2 linked regions of the Bosea vaviloviae genome follow. The protein of the gene in region 1 interacts with the protein of each later gene in a pairwise test. Links are inferred from orthologs where the notes say so. Each region holds a gene or a part of one and is shown in the gene's direction. Other genes may lie near its edges.

Evidence for each region.
Region 2: the proteins of clpS (region 1) and dps interact in binary tests that used the Escherichia coli proteins (3 or more experiments, as listed by UniProt). The link is inferred for Bosea vaviloviae from one-to-one orthologs.

Annotation. Positions count from the first base shown.
Region 1 is NZ_CP017147.1:4,554,078-4,559,260, reverse strand. The notes cover bases 1-2,835. They hold clpS (ATP-dependent Clp protease adapter ClpS), read left to right. Parts: upstream 1-1,164; coding sequence 1,165-1,506; downstream 1,507-2,835. Other genes in these bases: clpA (ATP-dependent Clp protease ATP-binding subunit ClpA), read left to right, coding at 1,568-2,835; kdsA (3-deoxy-8-phosphooctulonate synthase), read right to left, coding at 1-866. In the rest of the region: more of clpA, read left to right, coding at 2,836-4,096; BHK69_RS20865 (hypothetical protein), read left to right, coding at 4,101-4,373; BHK69_RS20860 (AzlC family ABC transporter permease), read left to right, coding at 4,540-5,183. UniProt on the Escherichia coli protein: Involved in the modulation of the specificity of the ClpAP-mediated ATP-dependent protein degradation.
Region 2 is NZ_CP017147.1:4,661,737-4,674,542, reverse strand. Bases 4,270-7,151 are described here. They hold dps (DNA starvation/stationary phase protection protein Dps), read left to right. Parts: upstream 4,270-5,401; coding sequence 5,402-5,902; downstream 5,903-7,151. Other genes in these bases: BHK69_RS21420 (valine--tRNA ligase), read left to right, coding at 6,088-7,151; BHK69_RS21430 (pyridoxamine 5'-phosphate oxidase family protein), read right to left, coding at 4,660-5,145; BHK69_RS21435 (hypothetical protein), read right to left, coding at 4,399-4,623. Also shown: BHK69_RS21450 (protein-L-isoaspartate O-methyltransferase family protein), read left to right, coding at 1,124-1,765; BHK69_RS21445 (TolC family outer membrane protein), read left to right, coding at 1,916-3,349; BHK69_RS21440 (PopZ family protein), read left to right, coding at 3,489-4,094; more of BHK69_RS21420, read left to right, coding at 7,152-8,907; BHK69_RS21415 (alkaline phosphatase D family protein), read left to right, coding at 8,959-10,590; BHK69_RS21410 (YqaA family protein), read left to right, coding at 10,752-11,333; ilvD (dihydroxy-acid dehydratase), read left to right, coding at 11,673-12,806.

The DNA of each region.
Region 1 (5,183 bases):
ACATAAGCCAGCGTAGGCAAGGCGCGTGCCTTGGCAAGCAGGTCAAAGCCTTGCAGCTCTGCGATCAGCGCAGGGAAGTCGGCGAGCGGTACCATGTTGGGGCCGTCCGAGGGGGCCTTGTCCGGATCGGGATGGGTCTCGATGAAGACGCCGGCGACTCCGACGGCGACGGCGGCCCGGGCTAGCACCGGCACGAATTCGCGCTGCCCGCCGGAGGAAGAACCCTTGCCGCCCGGCTGCTGCACCGAATGGGTGGCGTCGAAGATCACCGGCGCGCCGATCTCGGCCATGATCGGCAGGGCTCGCATGTCGGAGACCAGCGTGTTGTAGCCGAAGGAGGCGCCGCGCTCGGTCAGCATGACGTTGGGATTGCCGCTCTCGGTGATCTTGGCGGCGACATTGACCATGTCCCATGGCGCCAGGAACTGGCCCTTCTTGACGTTGACGACACGGCCGGTCCTGGCCGCCGCGACGAGGAGATCGGTCTGGCGGCAGAGAAAGGCCGGGATCTGCAGCACGTCGACGACTTCGGCGACGGCGGCGCATTGGCTTGCTTCATGCACATCGGTCAGGACGGGCAAGCCGGTGCGCTCGCGGATCTCGGCGAAGACGGGCAGGGCGGCGTCGAGGCCCATGCCGCGCTGGCCCCGGGCGCTGGTGCGGTTGGCCTTGTCGAACGAGGTCTTGAAGACGATGCCGATGTCCAGGCGTTCCGAGATTTCCTTCAGGGCGAAGGCCATCTCGAGCGCATGCTCGCGGCTTTCCATCTGGCAGGGGCCGGCGATCAGCGAAAGCGGCAGGCTGTTGCCGAAACGCACCGGCCGGGCGAGGTCGGTGCCGATGCTGACGATGGCGTTGGCGGTCATGGACACGATTCCTGGGCAAGGTTCCTGGGCGAGGATACCCGCCGGGCTTAGGTCCGGGGCGTGGGTGGGTCAAGCGAGAGCTGTCTGCACTGGCAAGGCTGTCTTGCACCGCAATCTTGGGAGGCATCGCGCCAAACGGACTGGCGAAGCAGCCGCGAGGTCTGTAAATTCGCGGACGAAGCATTATGTCGGGTGGGAACGCCGGGAAACGATCTTGAGAACAGCAGCGACGATGACGGGTGAGGCAAGGGGCGACAGGGATCGGCGCGCCGTGATTGTGCCACGTTCGTCCGCCGAGATGGTCGAGCGCCCCAAGCGCCCCAACGCGCCGTCAGATGGCGGCCGGGACGGGACAGGGACCGCGGTCCTGACGCGGACGCGGACGCGCAAGCCCAATCTCTACCGGGTGCTGCTGCTGAACGACGACTACACGCCGATGGAGTTCGTCGTTCACGTTCTCGAACGCTTCTTCAACAAGGACCGCGCCGAGGCGACGCTGATCATGATGCATGTGCATCAGAACGGCGTCGGCGAATGCGGTGTCTTCACATACGAGGTCGCCGAGACCAAGGTGACACTCGTCATGGATCTTGCACGCAAGCACATGCACCCGCTGCAATGCGTGATGGAGAAGAAGTAGCCTTGCGTTTGGACGATCTGGATTCGGTCTCACCTCTGACATCGGAATAGGAGCGCTATCCGTGCCGAGTTTCTCGCGCAGTCTCGAACAGGCGCTTCACCGGGCTCTTGCCCTCGCCAATGAACGCCACCACGAATATGCCACGCTGGAACATCTCCTGCTCGCCCTGGTCGACGACCAGGACGCGGCGGCGGTCATGCGCGCCTGCAGCGTCGATCTCGACACGCTGCGGCGCAATCTGGTCGATTACATCGACGCGGAGCTGACCAACCTCGTCACCGACGGGCGTGACGATTCCAAGCCGACGGCGGGCTTCCAGCGCGTGATCCAGCGCGCGGTGATCCACGTCCAATCCTCGGGCCGCGAGGAGGTGACCGGTGCAAACGTGCTCGTCGCCATGTTCGCCGAGCGCGAGAGCCACGCTGCCTATTTCCTGCAGGAGCAGGACATGACCCGCTACGACGCGGTCAACTACATCAGCCATGGCATTGCCAAGCGCCCCGGCGCGAGCGAGGCCAAGCCCGTGCGCGGCGCCGAGGAGGAGCCTGAGCAGCAGCGCGATTCCCGCGCTGCCGACCAGGGCAATGACGCCGACAAGGACAAGAAGAAGAAGGAAAGCGCGCTCGACGCCTATTGCGTCAATCTCAACCGCAAGGCGCGCGATGGCCGTATCGATCCGCTGATCGGCCGCGAGGCCGAGGTCCAGCGCACCATCCAGATTCTCTGCCGCCGGCAGAAGAACAACCCGCTGCTGGTTGGCGAACCCGGCGTCGGCAAGACCGCCATCGCCGAGGGCCTGGCGCTCAAGATCATCCGCGGCGAGGTGCCGGAGGTCCTGGAGGACGCGACCGTGTTCTCGCTGGACATGGGCACGCTGTTGGCCGGTACGCGCTATCGCGGCGATTTCGAGGAACGCCTCAAGCAGGTGATGAAGGAGATCGAGGCCCACCCCAAGGCGATCATGTTCATCGACGAGATCCATACGGTGATCGGCGCGGGCGCGACCTCGGGCGGCGCGATGGACGCCTCCAATCTGCTGAAGCCGGCTTTGGCCTCCGGCGGACTGCGTTGCATCGGCTCGACCACCTACAAGGAATACCGCCAGTATTTCGAGAAGGACCGGGCGCTGGTGCGCCGCTTCCAGAAGATCGACGTCAACGAACCGTCGATTCCTGACGCGATCGAGATCCTGAAGGGGCTGAAGCCCTATTTCGAGGAGTTCCACAAGCTGCGTTACACGGCCGACGCCATCAAGGCGGCGGTCGAGCTCTCGGCCCGCTACATCCATGACCGCAAGCTGCCGGACAAGGCGATCGACGTCATCGACGAGACCGGCGCTTCGCAGATGCTGGTGGTCGAAAGCAAGCGCAAGAAGGTCATCGGCGTGAAGGAGATCGAGGCCGCCATCGCGACCATGGCGCGCATCCCGGCCAAGACCGTCTCCAAGGACGATGCCGAGGTGCTGCGCAATCTCGAGAGCACGCTGAAGCGCACCGTTTACGGTCAGGAAAAGGCGATCGAGGCCCTGTCCTCGTCGATCAAGCTGGCGCGCGCCGGCCTGCGCGACGGCGAGAAGCCGATCGGCTGCTATCTCTTCGCCGGTCCGACCGGCGTCGGCAAGACCGAGGTCGCGCGTCAGCTCGCCTCGTCGCTGGGCGTCGAACTCGTGCGCTTCGACATGTCGGAATATATGGAGCGCCACACCGTTTCGCGGCTGATCGGCGCGCCTCCCGGCTATGTCGGCTTCGACCAGGGCGGACTTCTGACCGACAAGATCGACCAGCATCCGCATTCCGTGCTGCTGCTCGACGAGATCGAAAAGGCCCATCCCGACCTGTTCAACATCCTGTTGCAGGTCATGGATCACGGCAAATTGACCGACAACAACGGCAAGCAAGTCGATTTCAGGAACGTCATCCTGATCATGACGACCAATGCCGGTGCCGCCGACATGGCCCGCAACGCCTATGGCTTCACCCGCCAGAAGCGCGAGGGCGACGATACCGAGGCGATCAACAAGCTGTTTGCGCCGGAGTTCCGCAACCGACTCGATTCCGTCGTCTCCTTCAGCCATCTGCCGAAGACGGTCGTGGCCCGCGTCGTCGACAAGTTCGTGCTTCAGCTCGAAGCCCAGCTCGCCGATCGCAACGTCACGATCGAACTCAGCGACGAGGCGCGCGAATGGCTGGTCGAAAACGGCTATGACGAGGCAATGGGCGCCCGCCCGATGGCTCGCCTGATCCAGCAGACGATCAAGACGCCGCTCGCTGACGAAGTCCTGTTCGGACGCCTGAAGAATGGCGGCACGGTCAAGGTCGTGGTGGTCCAGTCCGAGACCGGCATCAAGGTGCTGGGGCTCGAATTCCCGGAAGGGCCGGTGAAGCCGAAGCCCGAAAAGGACGTCGTGGCGGCAGGCGAGAAGCGCGAGCGCAAGCCGCGCGCCAAGGCGGCGAGCGAGCCTGTGGTCTCGACATCACCGAAGAGACCTGCCAAAGGCGGCTCCGCTGGCAAGCCCGGCGGTGCCCCCGAGGCGCCGAAGACGCAGCGTCTTGTCAGGACCGTACCGAAAGTTCCTCTGACCAAGGCCTGAGACCGTGTGGTTCAAGCGAAAACCCGCCCCCCTTCTGGCGCAGGCGCCGGAAGCCGCGCCGGAGCCTCCGGCGCGCAAGCAGAAGCTCGGATGGTTCGAGAAGCGCGAGCAGCGCCGGCGGCGGCGCAAGCTGTTCGAGGAGATCCTGGGCTGGATTCTCGTGCCGGCCTTCGGCTACCTGATCTATCTCGGCGTGAAGGCGGTTGGCGGCGTGCCCAAGGAGTTGATCGATTTCGGCAACGAGCTCATCGGCATCGTCATGAAGGGCGGCCGCTGAGGCGTTCGCTACGGGCCATCGGCCGGTTGCGGCTGACGCAGGGCTGACCGCGCGGCGTCGGATATCGGTTTGCCGCAGCGTGCGGGGTAGAACGCTTGCAGCGCCCGCGTGAAAGTGGGGGCTGAGTGGTCCTCGGCGGCTATCGGGCAAGCGTGCACATCTCTTCATGAGCGTATCGGCCGACTGGAGCTGGCAGCGTGTGGCGCTGGCCGGCATGCGCGATGCGCTCTCGCTGCCGGCCTGGGTCGTCGGCTTCGGGCTCGTCGGAATCGGCTCATTGGCGCGCGATGTCGGCTATCCCGTCGAAGTCGCGGTGCTGTCGACCATGCTGGTCTGGGCCGGGCCGTCGCAGGTGATCTTCTTCGCCTCGATCGCCGCCGGCGCCGCCTGGAGCGCGATTGCGATCGCGATCGGCTTCGCCTCATTGCGCTTCCTGCCGATGACGGTCGCGATCCTGCCCTTGCTGCGCCGGCCCGGGCAGAGCATCTGGATCCAGCTTGCCCTGTCGCATTATGTCGCCGTGACGGCCTGGACGGAGGGCTTGCGGCGCTTGCCTGGCGTGCCGCCGCCGCAGCGCGTCGCCTATTTCCTCGGCTTCGCCAATACCTGCATGGTGGTCAGCTCGATCGGCACCTTCTCGGGCTACTACCTCGTCAACGCCTTGCCGATTCCGTTTGCGGCGGGGCTGCTCTGCCTGACGCCGATCTTCTTCCTGGTTTCGCTGGCGGCCGGCATCCGGCATCGCGGTGACATCGCAGCCATGGCGCTGGGCCTTGTGCTGGCGCCGATCTGCGACCGCTTCATCGGTGG
Region 2 (12,806 bases), 110 kb from region 1 along the record:
CGAAGGTCGGGTTTCCAGGCCCATATGGAGGTTGCCTAGCTAACGGATGATTTGCGGTGCTGTGCAGGCAAGGCAGCGCTCGGCGCCCTTCATTGGGCTCTTGAGCAATAAAGCCCGCAGAGAAGCTTGTCGTATAGGACGTCTCAAAGACGCCTTCGGGCGGAGTGGTTCTGGTGATCCGACTTTGTTATTAAGTCGGTATTTACGAGTATTTCTGCTCTATTTTCGCCGAATCTACGCTCGGTCTTTTTTGGTCGAAAATTTCTGCATTGATTACATCTGGAATCATCGAAAGGATAAATTCAAGGCGTTCGAGAGGAGGACGCCGCGAGGAGAAGGAAAGATTTGCGCATATGGGCCCGAGTCACCGCAGGTGATGGAATGGTCGGGCTGATTGCGTGGGCTGCGCTAAAAGCCGATCCGCTGCTCCAACCAGGAGTAACGGAGCGTTGCGGACTAGGGCAGATCGTAGGAATGGCGGCAATATCGTAGGCGCGGCGCTCCGCCGTCCCACCATGTGAGACGACTGGCTCCCGGAGCAGGATTCGAACCTGCGACCAATCGATTAACAGTCGATTGCTCTACCGCTGAGCTATCCGGGATCAGTGGCCGCCGTATACCCATGCCACCGGGACCGCGCAAGCCCTTTGCGACGAAGTTGGCGGGAAAACGTCGGCTCACCAATTTGCCTTGGGGTCATCCAGCGCGGCTTGGCGAGGATGGGTTGCGGCCTAGCCCGGCATGTGGTTATACGCCGTGCAAGATGTCTCGCCAGCGCGGACATCGGGAAGGCCTCGTGGCGGAGTGGTTACGCAGAGGACTGCAAATCCTTGCACCCCGGTTCGATTCCGGGCGAGGCCTCCAATTTCCCCGATCATATCGATGTCATGAGATGCGGGTCCACTCCGGTGGGCGCGGTGTCCTCGTGGCGTCACGCCGCGATGGCGTCATATCCTCCTCGTGTCTTGCCTTTTGAGAGTCTTGCCTTTTGACGCGGCCTCGAACAAAAGCTGTCGGATCGGTCGATAGGCTTGGCTCGGGCCCCGGGCCATGGCGTATCGGCCCGCTTTCGACAACGCCGGCCGCGAGTCGCCGGCCTGATCGCAGACGGAGATTTCGGGACATGGACAGTTTCGCCGCGCTGCGCCGCATGATGGTCGATTGCCAATTGCGCACCTATGACATCACCGACCGGAGCGTCCTGGCGGCGGCCGATACGGTGCCGCGCGAGGCCTTCCTGCCCGATACGCTGTCATACTTGGCCTATCTCGACCAATCCGTGCCGCTGCCCGGCACGGGGAGGGCGCTGATGACGCCGATGGTCGTGATCCGCATGATCCAGACGCTTGCCTTGCAGCCCGGCGAGGCCGCGCTCGAATATGGCGGCGGCACGGGCTATGGCGCAGCCGTGATGGCGAGCATGGGCGCGGTCGCGACGCTCTGGGAGCCGGATGCCGAGGCTGCCGCCCTGGCCGGCCCGGCCCTGAAACGGGCCGATGCCGGCGCGGTTGCGCTGGCGAACAAGCGCCCCGCCGACCACAGCTTCGACGTGATTCTGGTCGGCGGCGCCTGCGAGACCGGGCCTGATGAACTTTTCTCTTTGTTGCGCGATGGCGGCCGGCTCGTAGCGGTCGAGGGGTTCGGGCGCGCCGCACGGGTAAAACTCTATCAGAAATCGGGGGAAATCGTTTCGGGGCGGCCGGTTTTCGATGCTGCAGCGCCGATTCTGGCGGAATTCCGCAAGGCGCCGGCTTTTGTTTTCTGAACGGCAGGTGTCGCATTTTTGCGGCAGTGCGAAGCGGAAACCCGCTCTGCAACCAAGCCGGCGTTGGCGCGTGCCTCGGTTCCGGCTATGTAGGATTCTTAAAATTATGCCGAGGCTGGGGCGATGCCTGGGCGTGACAGCAGTCCGCACATGAGGCGTCCGGTGACAAGACAGAAGTTCGATAAGAAGTCGGTTGAGTTCGGTGCCGCGGCGTTGATCGCCGTCGCCTTGCTGTTCGGGGGCGTTGCCGGCGCCAGCGCGCAGACCATGGATGCGGCGCTGTCGCGGGCCTATTCGGGCAACCCGACGCTGAATTCGCAGCGCGCTTCGCTGCGGGCGACGAACGAGAACGTGCCGCAGGCGCTCTCCGGCTATCGGCCGAGGATCACGGCCTCGGCCGATATCGGCGCGAGCATTACCGAGAGCGACATTCCCGCCAAGAACTCGACGAGCGGCTTTCACAACAACTCGCTCAGCCGGCTCGGCCCGCGCGGCGGCGGCGTGCAGGTCGACCAGAACATCTTCGACAGCGGCAAGACGCGCAGCTCCGTCAGCCAGGCCGAATCGCTGGTGCTGGGCGCCCGCGCGACGCTGCGCAATACCGAGCAGAACGTCCTGCTCGATGCCGCGACCTCCTATATGAACGTGCTGCGCGACACCGCGATCCTGAATCTCAACCGCAACAACGTTGAGGTCCTGGAAGAGCAGCTGCGCCAGACCCGCGACCGCTTTCAGGTCGGCGAAGTGACGCGTACCGACGTGGCGCAGGCCGAGGCGCGCCTGTCGGCGTCGCAGTCGCAGGCGATTCTCGCCGAATCGAACCTCAAGACCTCGATCGCGCGCTTCCGCCAGAATGTCGGGATCGAGCCCAAGCAGCTCGCGCCGGGACGGCCGATCGAGAATCTGCTGCCGAAAACGCTGCCCGCCGCGCTCAATGTCGCGCTGACCGGGCATCCCTCGATCATCGCCTCGCTGCATGGCGTCGATGCCGCTGAATTGCTGGTCAAGGTCACGGAGGCGGACCTCTACCCGACCTTCGGCGTGCGCGGCGTCGTCCAGCAGCGTTATGATTCGACCTTTTTCGGCGACAACCGGACCAGCGCCAGCGTCGTCGGCACGCTGACCGTGCCGATCTATGAGGGCGGCCAGGTCTATTCGCGGACGCGGCAGGCCAAGGAGACGGCCGGCCAGCGCCGGATCGATGTCGATACGCAGCGCGATACGGTGCGCGCGGCGGTAGTTTCGGCCTGGGGCGGTCTCGAGGCGGCCAAGGCGCAGATCATCGCGGCCCAAGCGCAGGTGCAGGCGGCCGAGACCGCGCTGTCTGGCGTGCGCGAGGAGGCCAAGGTCGGCCAGCGCACCACGCTCGACGTGCTCAACGCGCAGCAGGAACTCGTCAGCGCCCGCTCGACCCTGGTCACGGCGCAGCGCGACCGTGTCGTCGCCTCCTATTCGGTGCTTTCGGCGGTCGGCCGGCTTTCGTCCGAAACGCTGAAACTCAAGACCGAGACCTATGATGCGCGCAAGCATTATGACCAGGTCAAGGGCTTGCTCTGGGGCACCCAGACGCCGGACGGGCGCTGAGTCAGAATAACAACAGCGGGCATTTCTCTTGTGGGCGGCTGAAAAGCCGCCTTGCCCGGGCGGCTCTGCGTGAAATACTCAAGGCTGGAGCGGCGTTGATTCTATCGACGCGCCTGGTGTCGAGTGGTCCGGACCCAAGATGAGCGCGCAACCGAAGCCCAGCGAACCGTCGATGGAGGAAATCCTTGCCTCCATTCGTCGGATCATCTCGGATGACGAGGCCAAGCCTGCCGAGGCGCCGCCTCCTGCCGTAACGGACGGGGACGACGAATTGAAGGCGCTGCTCGCTGGCGCGAGCGCCGTGTCGGCCGCCGATGACGACGTGCTCGATCTCGGGGCCGAAGCCAATCTGATCGCCGCGCCCGAACCGGAGCCGCCGGCCGAGGCCCAGGCGGAATCCAGCGATATCGACTTCCTCGAGGCCGCGGAACCGGCCGCGACAGCCGAGCCGGAACCCGTCTTGCCGCAGGCTTTCGTGCCGCCTCCGGCTCCGCCGCCTGCTGCGTCCGCGCCGTCCTTCGACATGGCTCAGCTGCTCTCCGACCAGACGAGTTCGGCGGTCACCAGCGCCTTCGGCCAGCTTGCCCATACGGTTTTGTCCAACAACGCCCGCACGTTGGAGGATCTGGTAAAGGATATGCTGAAACCGATGCTGAAGAGCTGGCTCGACGACAACCTGCCGACCATGGTCGAGCGGCTGGTGCGCGCCGAGATCGAGCGCGTGGCGCGCGGCGGCCGCAACTGAGCCGGTTTTGGGAATTTCGCGAGCCCTCATCCTGAGAGGCAGGCCCGAAAAGAACCCAAAGATTTCAATGGCTCTGTCCTGACCATCTCCGCGCCGTCATTCCGGGCGTAGCGAAGCGGAGACCGGAATCCATCGTAGAGTTCGGTGGCCTCCGATGGATTCCGGATCTGCGCCGCTGACGCGGCTTGCCGGAATGACGGCGCAGGGGGATGGTTCAGGAGACTCCCGAACCATCTGGAGCATCCTTCGAGGCGCCGCTTCGCGCTCCTCGGGATGAGGGCTGGAATGTCCAAATAGAGGGCTCTCAGCCCCGCGTGGCGCGGCGCCTCGCGGGCGCGGTCTGAAGCCGTGCGAACGCGCCTTCCGAGTGCAGCTTCTTGTAGACGAGGCTGCCGAGCATCAGGGCCAGCGTCGGCGTGCCGAGCCGCGCGACCAGCATCGCGATGCCGATGGTGACGGGGCGGGAATAGCGGCCTGCCGCTGCTTCGGCCGCGAACCAGGCGCCGAGCGCGTGGACGAAAAACTTCATCGCAATTGTTCCCTTCGCGTTCCCTTGCTGCAATGGTCAGAGGACCACTTTGCGATTATCGCCGAGATTGGGCTTCGAGCCCGAGATCGCGGCTGCCGCCATCTTCACTGTCGTGACGATCTTGCCGGGACTGTCCCAGAACTCGGCCATGGCCGGCCTGACGCGCAGGACGCGGATATTGGGATCGTCCTTGCTCTCCCAGAACGCCCTTGCAGCGATTGACCAGAGTTCGCCGATCTTGCGGCGGTCGTCGAGCATGTTGGCCGTGCCGGTCACAGAGACAAAGCGATAGCCGCCATTGTCGGCAAAGGTCAGGCAGACATTGTCGTTGATCTCGACCTCGTCGTCCTTGTGATTGCGGGCGTCGGTCAGGAAGTAGATCGCATCCTCGTCGCGGGCGGCATGGGCGCTCATCGGCCGCGAGCGCAACTCGTCACTTGAGCCGTCATGAGTCACCAGCATGCACAGCCCGATATCGTCGATCAGCGTCCAGGCGCGATCTTGGTCGGTGTGATGGGTCATGGGACATTCTCCTGTCGTTCACGTTCTCAACGGGTGGACGCTGCAACAGTTCCTTCCCTCCCTTTTCGCGACGCCCTGCCGTCTCCATCCTGGGAACGAGAACCTGGGGAACGCGAAGCGCCCTCGCGCGTATCTTGAGCCAAGGTCCCGACCAGATTTTTCCTCTGCCAGATCTTTTCCGCGGGCAGGTCTTTTCCGCTGGCAGGCCTTTTCCTCTGGCAGGCCTGCCGCAGATGACCGCATCGAGGATATCGCCATGAAGAAGCCTGTCTCCAAGATCAACTTAGCCTCGAAGATCGACCTGACCTCGAACACCAAGACCGAGGTGATCAGCCTGCTGAATGAGCGTCTCGCCGATGGAATCGACCTCGCGCTGGTGACGAAGCAGGCGCATTGGAACCTGAAAGGGCCGGGTTTCATCGGCATCCACTTGATGCTCGACGGCTTCCGCAAGGATCTCGACGAACATGTCGACACGGTCGCCGAGCGCATCGCCCAGCTCGGCGGCATCGCGCTGGGCACCACGCAGACGACTGCCGCGGCCACCACGCTGAAAGCCTATCCGACCGACATCATCGCGGTCGGCGATCATCTCGCCGCACTGATCGAGCGCTATGCCGCGACCGCCAATCTGGTGCGCGCGGCGATCGACAAGATCGATGAGGCGGGCGACGCCGGCACCGCCGACCTGCTGACGGACTATTCGCGCATGCTCGACAAGGCTTTATGGTTCCTGCAGTCCAATGCCGCGGCCTGATGCGGCATCGTGATCGATCGAGGAGGTCGATGCGCAGGCCTTGTTGGACGCGCAGGCCTTGTTGGACACATAGGCCTTGCTTGACGCGCAGGCCTTGCTTGGGCTCTTAAGTCCTCCGACCTTTTTGGCCTTTGATTTTCACGGCCGGGGCGTGCTCCCCGGCCTTTTTGCGTTCGAGCGAAGCGATGATGGACAAGACATTCGAGCCGGCGACCGTCGAGGCGCGCGTCAGCGCGGCATGGGAGAAGGCCGACGCCTTCAAGGCCGGGCGTGGGGCTGCGCCGGGCGCCGAACCCTATTGCATCGTGATTCCGCCGCCCAACGTCACCGGCTCCTTGCATATGGGCCATGCGCTCAACAACACGCTGCAGGATGCGCTCTGCCGCTTCGAGCGCATGCGCGGCAAGGACGTGCTCTGGCAGCCGGGCACCGACCATGCCGGCATCGCCACGCAGATGGTGGTCGAGCGCAAGCTGTCGGCCGAGCGCAACATCTCCCGCCGCGACATGAGCCGCGAGGACTTCCTGAAGGAGGTCTGGGCCTGGAAAGCCGAATCCGGCGGCACGATCGTCAACCAGCTGAAGCGCCTGGGCGCCTCCTGCGACTGGTCGCGCGAACGCTTCACCATGGATGAGGGCCTGAGCCAGGCCGTGCTCAAGGTCTTCGTCGCCTTGCACAAGCAGGGGCTGATCTATCGCGCCAAGCGCCTGGTGAACTGGGATCCGAAGTTCCAGACCGCGATCTCCGATCTCGAGGTCGTCCAGGTCGAGAAATCCGGCTCGTTCAAATGGGAGCGGGGCGGGGAGGAGGCCTTCGATTCCGCCAAGCTTGAGAAGGTGCTGAACCGCGATCCGGGCGGGCATCTCTACTATTTCAACTACCCGCTTGAAGGCGTCGCCTATGATGCCGACGACGCCTCGACCTTCATCACGGTGGCGACGACGCGGCCCGAGACCATGCTGGGCGATACTGGCGTCGCGGTGCACCCCGAGAACGAAAAGCTCGGCCATCTGATCGGTAGGAATGTGGTGCTGCCGCTGGTTGGGCGCATCATCCCGATCTTCGGTGACGACTATGCCGATCCGGAGAAGGGCACGGGCGCAGTCAAGATCACCCCGGCGCATGACTTCAACGATTTCGAGGTCGGCAAGCGCCATAAGCTCGACGTCGTCAACATCCTCGATGGCGAGGCCCGGGTCCTGCTTGCCGACAATGCCGATTTCCTTGCCGGCTCAGTGCCGGCGAGCGAGACGCTGGCGCTGCACGGCCTCGATCGCTTTGCCGCGCGCAAGCGCGTCGTCGTACTGATGGCCGAGCGCGGCTTCCTCGCCAAGGTCGAGCCGCATGGCCACACCGTGCCGCATGGCGACCGCTCGGATGTCGTGATCGAGCCCTGGCTGACCGACCAGTGGTATGTCGACGTCAAGCCATTGGCGCAGCGCTCGCTGAAGGCGGTTCGCGACGGTCGCACCAAGTTCACGCCGGAAAGCTGGACCAAGGTCTATTACGACTGGCTGGAGAATATCGAGCCCTGGTGCGTCTCGCGCCAGCTCTGGTGGGGCCATCAGATCCCGGTCTGGTACGGGCCCGATGGCGAGGTGTTCGTGGCGGAATCGGAGGTCGAGGCGCAAGCGCTGGCGCTCGGCCATTACGGCGGCACGGTCGAGCTCATCCGCGACGAGGACGTGCTCGACACCTGGTTCTCCTCGGCGCTGTGGCCGTTCTCGACCCTGGGTTGGCCCGAGGATACCGCCGAGCTCAAGCGCTATTACCCGACCGCGACGCTCGTCACCGCCTTCGACATCATCTTCTTCTGGGTCGCCCGGATGATGATGATGGGCCTCAACTTCATGGACGAGGTGCCGTTCAAGGACGTCTATATCCACGCCATCGTTCGCGACGAGAAGGGCGCGAAGATGTCGAAGTCGAAGGGCAACGTCATCGACCCGCTGACGATCGTCGATCAATACGGCGCCGATGCCTTGCGCTTCACCTTGGCCGCGATGGCGGCTCAGGGGCGCGACATCAAGCTCTCGACCGCGCGCGTCGAAGGCTACCGCAACTTCGCGACGAAGATCTGGAACGCGGCGCGCTTCGCCGAATTGAATGGCTGCGCCCGAGCGGACGGTTTCGACCCGGCCAAGGTGAAGCAGCCGCTCAATCGCTGGATCCTGAGCGAGGCGGCGCGTGCCGCCGATGAGATCGCCGCCGGCATTCCGAGCTTCAAGTTCAACGAGGCGGCGGCCGCGGCCTATCGCTTCACCTGGGGCCAGTTCTGTGACTGGTATCTCGAGCTCGCCAAGCCCGTGCTGCAGGGCGAGGGCGTCGATCCCGCCGAGAAGGCCGAGACGCAAGCGACGGTCGCGCATGTCATCGACCTGATCTGCCAGCTGCTGCACCCCTTCATGCCCTTCCTCACCGAGGAGCTCTGGGCGCAGAAGGCGGGCGAGGGCGCTCCGCGCAAGCTTACTTCGGGCGATGACGCCCTGGTCTGCCTGACGCATTGGCCCGATCTCGCGGCGCTGCGCGATGCGGCGGCCGAGGCCGAGATCGGCTTCGTCGTCGATCTGATCTCGGACATCCGCTCGGTGCGCTCGGAGGTCAATGTGCCGGCGGGCACGCAGGCGCCGCTCGTCCTGGTCAAGGCCTCGGCCGCGACGCGGGCGACGATCGAGAGCTGGCGGCCGATGATCGAGCGCTTGGCGCGCGTTTCCGAGATCGCCTTCGCGGAGACCGCGCCGGCGCAATCGGCGCAGATCATCGTGCGCGGCGAGGTCGCGGCGCTGCCGCTTGCCGGCATCATCGATCTCGATGTCGAGCGGGTGCGCCTGACCAAGGAGATGGCCAAGCTCGACCAGGACATCGCGGTGGTCGACAAGAAGCTCGGCAATCCCGACTTCATGGCCCGCGCGCCCGAGGAGGTTGTCGAGGAGAATTTGGAGCGCAAGGCCGTGGCGCAAGCACGCAAACTCAAGATCGCCGAGGCGCTGACGCGGCTGTCATAGGCTTGCCGCGAAGGGGCGGGTAGTCTCCGGAGCGATCCCCCGGAGACAGCCATGTTTCGTCTCGATTCCTTCGGTCGGCTCGACCCGGACGACTTCGTCACGGCCGCTGGCACGCCCTCGCGCCGGCTGCTGCTGAAGGGGTTGGCGGCGTCGGGCCTGTTGCTGGCGAGCGGGCCGGCGCTTGCGCAGCGCCTCTGGACCAACCCTGTCTTCAAGGCCGATCCGTTTTCGCTCGGCATCGCCTCGGGCGATCCCGCGGCGGACGGCTTCGTGATCTGGACCAGGCTTGCCCCCGAGCCATTGACTGAGCATGGCGGCATGCCGATGCGCGCCGTCGAGGTGGCCTGGGAGGTCGCCGCCGACGAGGCCTTCGCACAGGTCATTCAGCACGGCACAGGCCTGGCGCGGCCGGAACTCGGCCATGCCGTCCATGTCGAGGTCGCGGGGCTCGCGCCGGACAGAGCTTATTTCTACCGCTTCAGCTGTGGCGGGGTGCGAAGCGCGGTCGGACGCGGCCGGACCTTTCCTCCTGCGGGCTCTGCCGTGGCGCGCCTGGATTTCGGCGTGCTCGGCTGCCAGCGCTACGAGGACGGCTTCTTCACCGCCTTCCGCCATGCCGCGGCGGAGCGCTTCGATTTTATTTTCCACTACGGCGACTACATCTACGAATATCGGACCATCCGCCCGGGCGACCGCCAGTTGCCCGTAGCGCGCATGATGCCCGGCGAGCCCGATGAGATCTACGCGCTCGGCGACTACCGCCGCCGCTATGCGCTCTACAAGCTCGACGCCGACCTCCAGGCGGCGCATGCCTCGGCGCCCTGGCTCGTCTCCTTCGACGACCATGAGGTCGACAATAATTGGGCCGGCCTCGTCTCCGAGGAGCAGGGTGTGCCGCCCGAGCTCTTCGCCTTGCGCCGTGCCGCCGCCTTCCAGGCCTGGTATGAGCACATGCCGCTGCGCCGCTCGGCCATTCCCAATGGGCCCAACATCCAGGCTTATCGCCGCTTCCGCTATGGCGACCTCGCCCAGATCGAGGTGCTCGACACCCGCCAGTTCCGCTCCGACCAGCCCTGTGGCGATGGCTGGCAGAGCCATTGCGCGGATGCACGGAGGCCCGAGAACACGATGCTGGGCGCTGCGCAGGAGGCCTGGCTGGATGAAGGTTTGCGAGCCTCCCGCGCCCGCTGGAACGTGCTGGCGCAGCAGGTCATGATGATGCGTCTCGATCGCGAGGCCGATCCCGGCGCTTCAAGCGTCCACATGGACAAATGGGATGGCGCGGTCGCGGCCCGCCAGCGTGTGTTCGACAGCCTGAGCGAGGCCCGTATCGCCAATGCCGTGGTGCTGACCGGCGACATCCATCAGAACTGGGCCGGTGAGCTGAAGGCGAATTTCGACGATCCGGCTTCGAAAGCGGTCGGCGTCGAATTCGTCGCGACTTCGATCAGCTCGGGCGGCGATGGCGCGGCGATGACCCGCAGCGGCGAGACCCGGCTCAGGAAGAATCCGCATCTGCGCTATTTCAACAATCAGCGCGGCTATATGCGTCATTCCGTCACGAATGAGCGCTGGCAGGCCGATTACCGTGTGCTCGACAAGGTGACGACTGCTGAGGCGCCCGTCACGACGGCGGCGAGCTTCGTTGTCGAGGCGGGAAAGCCCGGGCTGAAGCCGGCGTGAGAGCGACAGCCGCCGCTGCGCGGTCATGAAGCCGTCTTCAAATTGACGTTACCGTAAGACAACTCTGGCAATCTTCCGCGGACAGGCTTAGATGCGCGCCGGGCGCAAGCCCGCCATGCGCTCGATGCCGTCATTAACCCAGGACCGGTTGCTCTTACGCCATGCTCAAACGAGCCTATGATTGGTGCGTTTCCTATGCGTCCCACCCTGCCGCCCCCTGGCTCCTCTTCGCGCTGACTTTCGTCGAAAGTTCCGTCAGCCCGTTGCCGCCGATCCCGCTCTTGCTGCCGATGTGCATCGCCAGGCCCGACCGCGCCTGGTTCTATGCCGGCGTCTGTTCGCTCGGCGCGGTGCTGGGCGGCTATCTCGGCTACGCCATCGGCGCGCTGCTCTACGATTCGGTCGGTTCCTGGCTGATCGGCATCTACGGCCTGCAGGACAAGGCCGCCCAGTTGATCTCGACTTCGCAGGACTACTGGTTCTGGGTGCTGGTCACCAAGGGGCTGACGCCGATCCCGTTCAAGATCGTCACGATCATGTCGGGCTTCCTGCATTTCGACATCTGGAAGTTCACCATCGGCATGGTGGTCTCGCGCGTCACCTTCTTCATGATGATCGCGCTGGCGCTGCGCTTCTATGGCGACGACATCCGCATCTTCATCGAGAAGCATCTGCCGCTGGTGGCGATCGGACTGCTCGTTGTCGTGGTCGGTGGCTTCTTCGTCCTGCCGCTGGTGCTCTGAGGCGGCGGGGCTGGCCCGCCAGGCATGAAACGCGACAGCGCAAAAGGTTCCCGCCTTCGCGAGTTGGCCGTGAATTTGTGGCGTCGCTGCAACACTGCTCCCGCATCGCGTGACGACGGCCTCGGACTGGCCCAATTGCCGTGAAGCCGCCACAAAGCGCGCCCAGCAGAGGTCTCCGATAAGTCACTGAGATATAGAAGAATTAAAGTGCGATCTGCACGGCCGGGAGAGGCTTCCGCGCTCACGGTACGCAGGCAGGGTAACGTTGCGCCCGGCTCGGGCTGCGTGGCACATCTGCCACGCGCCTAAAGCGCAGGGTGGAACGAGGAAAAAAAGACCATGGACGTGCGTGTGTTCGATAAATCGAAACTTCCCAGCCGCCACGTCAGTGTCGGGCCGGCTCGCGCGCCGCATCGCTCGTATTACTACGCCATGGGCATGACCGCCCGCCAGATTGCCCAGCCTTTCGTCGGCGTCGCCTCCTGCTGGAACGAGGCCGCGCCCTGCAACATCTCGCTGATGCGCCAGGCTCAGGCTGTCAAGAAGGGCGTCGCCTCGGCCAATGGCACGCCGCGCGAGTTCTGCACCATCAGCGTCACCGACGGCATCGCCATGGGCCACCAGGGCATGAAGTCCTCGCTCGCCTCGCGCGAATGCATCGCCGACTCGGTCGAGCTGACCATGCGCGGCCATTGCTATGACGCGCTCGTCGGCCTCGCCGGCTGCGACAAGTCGCTGCCGGGCATGATGATGGCGATGGTGCGCCTGAACGTGCCCTCGATCTTCATTTATGGCGGCTCGATCATGCCCGGCGTCTTCAAAGGCAAGCCGGTCACGGTGCAGGACGTGTTCGAGGCCGTCGGCAAGCATTCCGTTGGTGCGATGTCCGACGAGGACCTGAAGGAGCTGGAGGAGGTCGCCTGTCCGTCCTCGGGTTCCTGCGGCGCGCAGTTCACCGCCAACACCATGGCGACCGTCGCCGAAGCGATCGGCCTGGCGCTGCCCTATTCCTGCGGCGCACCGGCGCCCTACGACATGCGCGACAGCTTCTGCTACACTGCCGGCGAGATGGTGATGGAGCTGATCGCCCGCAACATCCGCCCGCGCGACATCGTCACCCGCAAGGCGCTGGAGAACGCCGCGACCGTCGTCGCGGCCTCGGGCGGCTCGACCAATGGCGCGCTCCACCTGCCAGCGATCGCGCATGAATGCGGCATCGATTTCGATCTCTTCGCCGTGGCCGAGATCTTCAAGAAGACGCCCTATATCGCCGATCTGAAGCCCGGCGGAAAATACGTCGCCAAGGACATGTTCGAGGTCGGCGGCATCCCGCTCCTGATGAAGACCCTGCTCGACCATGGCTATCTGCATGGCGACTGCATGACCGTGACTGGCCGCACGATCGCCGAGAATCTCGCCTCGGTGAAATGGAACGACGAGCAGGACGTCGTGCGCGCCGCGAACAAGCCGCTT